Linked DNA regions of Azospirillum brasilense. The protein of the gene in region 1 interacts with the protein of each later gene in a pairwise test. Links are inferred from orthologs where the notes say so. Each region holds a gene or a part of one and is shown on either strand. Other genes may lie near its edges.

Region 1 (3,805 bases):
CTGCATCGGCATCGGCGGCGACCCGGTCAACGGGACGAACTTCGTGGACAGCCTGGAGCTGTTCCTGAAGGACCCGGAGACCGAGGGCATCATCATGATCGGCGAGATCGGCGGCGACGCCGAGGTCAAGGGCGCGGAGTTCATCCGCGACTCCGGGACCAAGAAGCCGGTCGTCGGCTTCATCGCCGGGCGCACCGCGCCTCCGGGCCGCCGCATGGGCCACGCCGGCGCGGTGATCTCCGGCGGCAACGACACCGCGGACTTCAAGATCGAGTTCATGAAGTCCGTCGGCATCGCCGTCGCCGACAGCCCCGCGAGCCTGGGTTCCACCATGCTCAAGGTCTTCAAGGGCTGATAAAGCGGTAGGCGGGACCCCATATTCCCGCCCACTGCCGAAGGACCGGCGGCCCCTGGCTTCTCTCCCGAGATCCAGGGGCCGCCCGGAGCCCCGCGACAAGCAAAAAAACTCTCTGAGGGAACCGGGCAAACGCCCGAGGCAAACATATGTCCGCTAATCTGGAGAAGACCTCGTTCCTGTTCGGCTCGAACGCCGAATATGTCGCGGAGTTGTACGCGCGCTTCCTGAAGGACCCCTCCTCGGTGGATTCGAGCTGGAACGGCTTCTTCAGGGAGCTGGACGACGACTCCCGCGCCGTCCTGAACGAGCTGAACGGCCCGTCCTGGAGTCTTGAGGAGGGCACGCTCGCCAACGGCGCGCTCGACCCCGTCGCCGCCTCGCTGGACAGCATCGGCGCCCCGGCCGCGACCAACGGCAACGCCGGCCTCGTCGCCCACGCCCAGCAGGTCTATGGCGGCATCAGCCACCAGCAGCTGCGCGCCGCGACGCTCGACAGCATCCGCGCGCTGATGCTCATCCGCGTCTACCGCGTGCGCGGCCACATGAACGCGCATTTCGACCCGCTGGGTCTCGAGAAGCGCGAGCCGCACCCCGAGCTGGACCCGGCGACCTACGGCTTCGGCCCGGGCGACATGGACCGCCCGATCTTCCTGAACTACTCGCTGGGCCTGGAGACGGCGTCGCTGCGCCAGATCCTGGAGATCCTGCAGAAGACCTACTGCGGGAACATCGGCGTCGAGTTCATGCACATCCAGGACCCCGAAGAGAAGGCCTGGATCCAGGAGCGCATCGAGGGCGGGCGCAACCACACCGAATTCACGGTGAACGGCAAGCGCGCCATCTACGAGCGGCTGATCGCCGCCGAGGGCTTCGAGAAGTTCCTGCAGCTGAAGTACACCGGCACCAAGCGCTTCGGCCTTGAGGGCGGCGAGTCGATGATCCCCGCGCTGGAGCAGGTTCTCAAGCGCGGCGGCCAGCTCGGCCTGAAGGAGGTCGTCGTCGGCATGGCCCACCGCGGCCGGCTGAACATGCTGACCAACTTCATGGGCAAGCCCTTCGCCGCGGTCTTCTCGGAGTTCCAGGGCAACCCGTCCAGCCCGCAGGACGTGCAGGGCTCGGGCGACGTGAAGTACCATCTCGGCACCTCGTCGGACCGCGACTTCAACGGCAACATCGTCCACCTGTCGCTGACCGCCAACCCGTCCCACCTGGAATGGGTGAACCCGGTCGTGCTGGGCAAGGTGCGCGCCAAGCAGGCGCAGCGCAACGACCTGGACCGCGAGCAGGTCATGGGCGTGCTGATCCACGGCGACGCCGCCTTCGCCGGCCAGGGCATCGTGGCCGAGACGCTGGGCCTGTCGGAGCTGCGCGGCTACCGCACCGGCGGCACCGTGCACTTCATCATCAACAACCAGATCGGCTTCACCACGAACCCGACCTATTCGCGGTCCGGCGTCTACTGCTCGGACATGGCGAAGATGGTTCAGGCGCCGATCTTCCACGTCAACGGCGACGACCCCGAGTCCGTCGTCCACATCAGCCGCATCGCCGCCGAGTTCCGCCAGAAGTTCAAGCGGGACGTGGTGATCGACATGGTCTGCTACCGCCGCCACGGCCACAACGAGGGCGACGAGCCGGGCTTCACCCAGCCGCTGATGTACAAGAAGATCCGCGCCCACGCGACCACGCGGGAGCTGTACGGCAAGCAGCTCGTCGAGGAGAACGTCCTCACCCAGGCCGAGTCCGATCAGATGATCCAGGACTTCATGAAGAAGCTGGAGGGTGAGTTCGAGGCCGCCAACTCCTTCAAGCCGAACAAGGCCGACTGGCTGGAAGGCAAGTGGTCGGGCCTGGAGGCCGCGAAGACCGACGACGAGCGCAAGGGCAACACCGGCGTGGCGATCGACGTGCTGCGCGAGGTCGGCAACAAGCTCTGCGAGTACCCGAAGGACTTCGCGATCAACTCGAAGATCGCCCGCCAGCTCGAAGCCAAGAAGAAGTCGCTGGAGACCGGCGAGGGCATCGACTGGGCGACGGCGGAAGCGCTCGCCTACGGCACGCTGCTGGTCGAGGGCAACGGCGTCCGCTTGTCGGGCCAGGACTCGGGCCGCGGCACCTTCTCGCACCGCCACGCGGTGATGTACGACCAGAACACCGAGAACAAGTACATCCCGCTGAACCACCTGCGCCCCGACCAGGGCCCGTTCGAGGTGCATGACAGCCCGCTGTCCGAGGCCGCCGTGGTCGGCTTCGAATACGGCTACTCGCTGGCCGAGCCGCACAGCCTGACCCTGTGGGAGGCGCAGTTCGGCGACTTCGCCAACACCGCCCAGACCATCATCGACCAGTTCCTCTCGTCGGGCGAGTCGAAGTGGCTGCGCATGTCCGGCCTCGTGCTTCTGCTGCCGCACGGCTACGAGGGCCAGGGCCCGGAGCACTCCTCGGCCCGTCCGGAGCGCTTCCTCCAGATGTCCGCCGAGGACAACTGGCAGATCTGCAACCTGACGACCCCGGCGAACCTGTTCCACGCCTTCCGCCGCCAGATGCGCCGGCCCTTCCGCAAGCCGCTGGTGCTGTTCACGCCGAAGTCGCTGCTGCGCCACAAGCTGTGCGTCTCCAGCCTGTCGGAGCTGGCCGAGGGCACGAACTTCCGCCGCGTGCTGGGCGAGACGGCGACCGACCTGCTGCCGAACGAGCAGATCCGCCGCATCGTCGTCTGCACTGGCAAGGTCTATTACGACCTGCTGCAGGAGCGCACCGCGCGCGGCATCAAGGACGTGGCGTTGGTCCGGCTGGAGCAGCTCTACCCGTTCCCCCGCTCCGCCCTGACCGAGGAGTTCGCCCGCTATCCGAACGCCGAGGTCGTGTGGTGCCAGGAGGAGCCGGAGAACCAGGGTTACTGGGCCTTCGTCGACCGCCGTCTGGAAGGCGCCCTCACCTCGATCGAGCACAAGGCCTCGCGCCCCAGCTACGCCGGCCGCCCGGCCGCCGCGTCGCCGGCCACCGGCCTGCTCAAGCGTCACAACCAGGAGCAGGCGAAGCTTCTGGAAGACGCGCTCGTCATCCGCTGACTCGACGCCCAGGCGTAGAACAAGAAAGTACGAGAGGAACTTATGGCTACCGAAATCAAGGTCCCCACCCTGGGCGAGTCCGTCTCCGAGGCGACCGTTGCCCGCTGGCTGAAGAAGGTCGGCGACGCGGTCGCCGCCGACGAGGCGCTGGTCGAGCTGGAGACCGACAAGGTCACGCTTGAGGTGAACGCCCCGTCCGCCGGCACGCTGGCGGAGATCGTCGCCGCCGACGGCGCCAACGTCGGCGTCGGCGCCCTGCTGGGCGTGCTGGGCGAGGCCGGCGCCGCCGTGGCCGCCCCGGCCAAGGCCGCCGCTCCCGCCGCCGCCACGCCGGTACCGGCGGCTGCCCCGGCCGCCGCTCCGGCCCCGGCGGGCA
Region 2 (3,233 bases), on another replicon or contig:
GAAGAAGGCGATCTCCTGCGCGGCGGTCTCCGGAGCGTCGGAACCGTGCACCGAGTTGGCCTCGATCGACTCGGCGAACTCCTTGCGGATGGTGCCCTCGGCGGCGTTGGCCGGGTTGGTGGCGCCCATGATCTCGCGGTTGCGGGCGATGGCGTTCTCGCCTTCCAGAACCTGGAGCACGACCGGGCCGGAGATCATGAAGGAGACGAGGTCGTTGAAGAACGGACGCTCGCGATGCACGCCGTAGAACTGCTCGGCCTGGGCCTTGGACAGCTGGACGCGCTTCTGCGCGACGATGCGCAGGCCGCCGTCCTCGAACTTGGCGTTGATCTTGCCGGTCAGGTTGCGGCGGGTGGCATCGGGCTTGATGATCGAGAGGGTGCGTTCGACGGCCATGGCGGTGGGCTCCTGCTGGAAATGCGTTATGGGCGCCGCTGGTTTGGCCGGGGCGCCGATTGCGCGGGGTTATATAGCCGCTTTTCGGCCACGGCAACCGCTTCGTGAGGCCGCTTCGCCCGCCTTCGCGCGGCTGCCATGAAGGGTTGCCCCGCGGGTCCCGCTTCAAATTGCGGTTTCCCCGTGGTAAACCGGCGCCGATATGCTGCACATCAACGACCTGACGTTCCGCTACGGCGGACGTGTGCTGTTCGACCGCGCCACCGCGGTCGTGTCGAAGGGCCACCGCGTGGCGCTGGTCGGCCGCAACGGCACCGGAAAATCCACCCTCCTCAAGCTCATCGCCGGCCAGCTCCAGACGGACGCCGGAGCCATCGGCGTGCCCACCGGCACGAAGATCGGCATGGTGGCGCAGGAGGCCCCGAGCGGCGCCACCACCCTGATCGACGCCGTCCTGGCCGCCGACACGGAGCGCACCGCCCTGCTGGCCGAGGCCGAGACGGCCACCGACCCCATGCGCATCGGCGAGATCCACGCCCGGCTGGCCGACATCGAGGCGCATTCGGCGCCGTCGCGCGCCGCCCAGGTGCTGTCCGGACTGGGCTTCGACGCCGACGCGCAGTCTCGGCCCTGCTCCGACTTCTCGGGCGGTTGGCGGATGCGCGTGGCGCTGGCCGGCGTGCTGTTCGCCCGGCCCGACCTGCTGCTCCTCGACGAGCCGACCAACCACCTCGATCTGGAGGCGACCATCTGGCTTGAGGGGTACCTCAAGAACTACCCCCACACGATCCTGCTGGTCAGCCACGACCGCGACCTCTTGAACTCGGTCCCCACGACGACCATCCATGTGGACCAGGGCCGGCTGGTGACCTACGCCGGCAACTACGACCAGTTCCTCAAGCAGCGCCGCGCCAACATGGAGCGGCTGCAGGCCATGGCGACCAAGCAGGAGGCCAAGCGCAAGCACATGATGGCCTTCGTCGAACGCTTCCGCTACAAGGCGACCAAGGCCCGGCAGGCGCAGAGCCGCCTGAAGGCCCTGGAGAAGCTGGAGACCATCACGCTGATGGAGGACGACGCCGAGGTCGTCTTCAACTTCCCCCAGCCGGACGAGATGGCCCCGCCGCTGATCGCGCTGGACGGGGTGACCATCGGCTACGGCGACCGCGCCATCCTGCGCCGCGTCAACCTGCGCATCGACATGGACGACCGCATCGCCCTGCTCGGCGCCAACGGCAACGGCAAGTCCACGCTGGTGAAGCTGCTGGCCGGGCGGCTGGAGGCGATGGCCGGCGAGGTGAAGCGCCCGACCAAGCTGCGCGTCGGCTATTTCGCCCAGCATCAGCAGGACGAGCTGGACCTGTCGCTGACCCCCATCCAGCAGACCCAGCGCATCATGCCGCTGGCGCCGGAGGAGAAGGTGCGCGCCCATCTCGGCCGCTTCGGCTTCCAGCAGAGCAAGGCGGAAACCCGCATCTCCGACCTGTCCGGCGGCGAGAAGGCCCGGCTGCTGCTGGCGCTGATGAGCCGCGAGACGCCGCACATCCTGATGCTGGACGAGCCGACCAACCACCTCGATGTGGACAGCCGCGAGGCGCTGATCGAGGCGATCAACGGGTTCGAGGGCGCCGTCATCCTCATCAGCCACGACCCGCACCTGATCGAGCTGACCGCCGACCGGCTGCTGCTGGTGGCCGACGGCACGGTGCAGCCCTACGACGGCGACCTCGACGACTACCGGCGCTTCCTGCTCGACCGCGCGCGGGCCGAGCGCGCCGCCGCCAAGGGCGGCGAGACGGCGGATGCCGGGGCCAGCCGCAAGGACCAGCGCCGCGCCGCGGCGGAGGCCCGCGCCACGCTCGCCCCGCTGAAGAAGAAGGCCACCGACGCGGAGTCGCAGGTCAACAAGCTGACCGAGGAGAAGCGCAAGATCGAGGCGAAGCTGGCCGATCCCGCCCTCTACAGCGGTCCCAGCGACAAGCTGCAGAAGCTCCAGATCGACCTCGGCGTGGTGGACAAGAAGCTGTCCGCCGCCGAGGAGGCATGGCTTGAGCATCTCGAAGCCTATGAATCGGCGGCGGCGGAGGCCGGCGTATGAGCGTGCCGCGCAACGTGGCCTTCACCGGAGGCGCCTCGCTCCCCGCGACCGTCGCCCGCCGTGGGCGGCAGGACCATGGGGAGGAGCGGACCTCCGACGTCCTGGCCGCCTTCCGCGCCAACCTGCCGGACGGACGGGTGTCGCTGGGCGACCTGATCCAGGCGCTGGGCGACCGCTCGCTGGGCACCATCCTGCTGGCCCTGTCGCTGCCCACCATCGCGCCGGTGCCGCTGGGCGTGTCCTGCCTGTTCGACCTGCCGATCCTGCTCTTTTCCGCCCAGATGGCCTTCGGCAAGCGCGGCGCCGCCCTGCCCGGCTGGATTCTGCGCCGCTCGGTCAGCCGCTCCCTCGCCGCCCGCATGATCGACAAGGCGATGCCGCGCCTGACCGCCATCGAGAAGATGCTGAAGCCGCGCCACAGCCGCTTCGCCAGCATCGACGGGGAGCGCTGGTTCGGCGTGCTGGTGCTGCTTCTGTCGCTGACCTGCGTGGTGCCCCTGCCGCTGACCGGCTGGCTGCCCGGCTTCGCCCTGGTCCTGCTGTCCCTTGGCCTGATCGAGCGCGACGGGGCCGCCGTCGCGGTCAGCCTCGCCCTCACCGTGGCCGCCCTGGTCTTCTTCGCGCTGGTCGCCAGCAGCCTGTCCTACGCCGGCCAGACCCTGCTGGCCGCCACGTCATATCCCGCGTTTATGGCATAGCTCCCGCCGCTTCGGCCGGTTGCGGGGGAACCCGGGATGCG

Evidence for each region.
Region 2: the proteins of AMK58_RS02560 (region 1) and AMK58_RS15955 interact in binary tests that used the Escherichia coli proteins (3 or more experiments, as listed by UniProt). The link is inferred for Azospirillum brasilense from one-to-one orthologs.

What each region holds. Positions count from the first base shown.
Region 1 is NZ_CP012914.1:564,362-568,166, reverse strand. What follows is about bases 136-3,629. They hold AMK58_RS02560 (2-oxoglutarate dehydrogenase E1 component), read left to right. Parts: upstream 136-504; coding sequence 505-3,429; downstream 3,430-3,629. Other genes in these bases: odhB (2-oxoglutarate dehydrogenase complex dihydrolipoyllysine-residue succinyltransferase), read left to right, coding at 3,472-3,629; sucD (succinate--CoA ligase subunit alpha), read left to right, coding at 136-355. Outside these bases: more of sucD, read left to right, coding at 1-135; more of odhB, read left to right, coding at 3,630-3,805. UniProt on the Escherichia coli protein: E1 component of the 2-oxoglutarate dehydrogenase (OGDH) complex which catalyzes the decarboxylation of 2-oxoglutarate, the first step in the conversion of 2-oxoglutarate to succinyl-CoA and CO(2).
Region 2 is NZ_CP012915.1:484,827-488,059, reverse strand. What follows is about bases 125-3,046. They hold AMK58_RS15955 (ABC-F family ATP-binding cassette domain-containing protein), read left to right. Parts: upstream 125-598; coding sequence 599-2,494; downstream 2,495-3,046. Other genes in these bases: AMK58_RS15950 (exopolysaccharide biosynthesis protein), read left to right, coding at 2,491-3,046; ndk (nucleoside-diphosphate kinase), read right to left, coding at 125-396. In the rest of the region: more of ndk, read right to left, coding at 1-124; more of AMK58_RS15950, read left to right, coding at 3,047-3,192. UniProt on the Escherichia coli protein: Genetic data indicate it may be involved in ribosome assembly or function.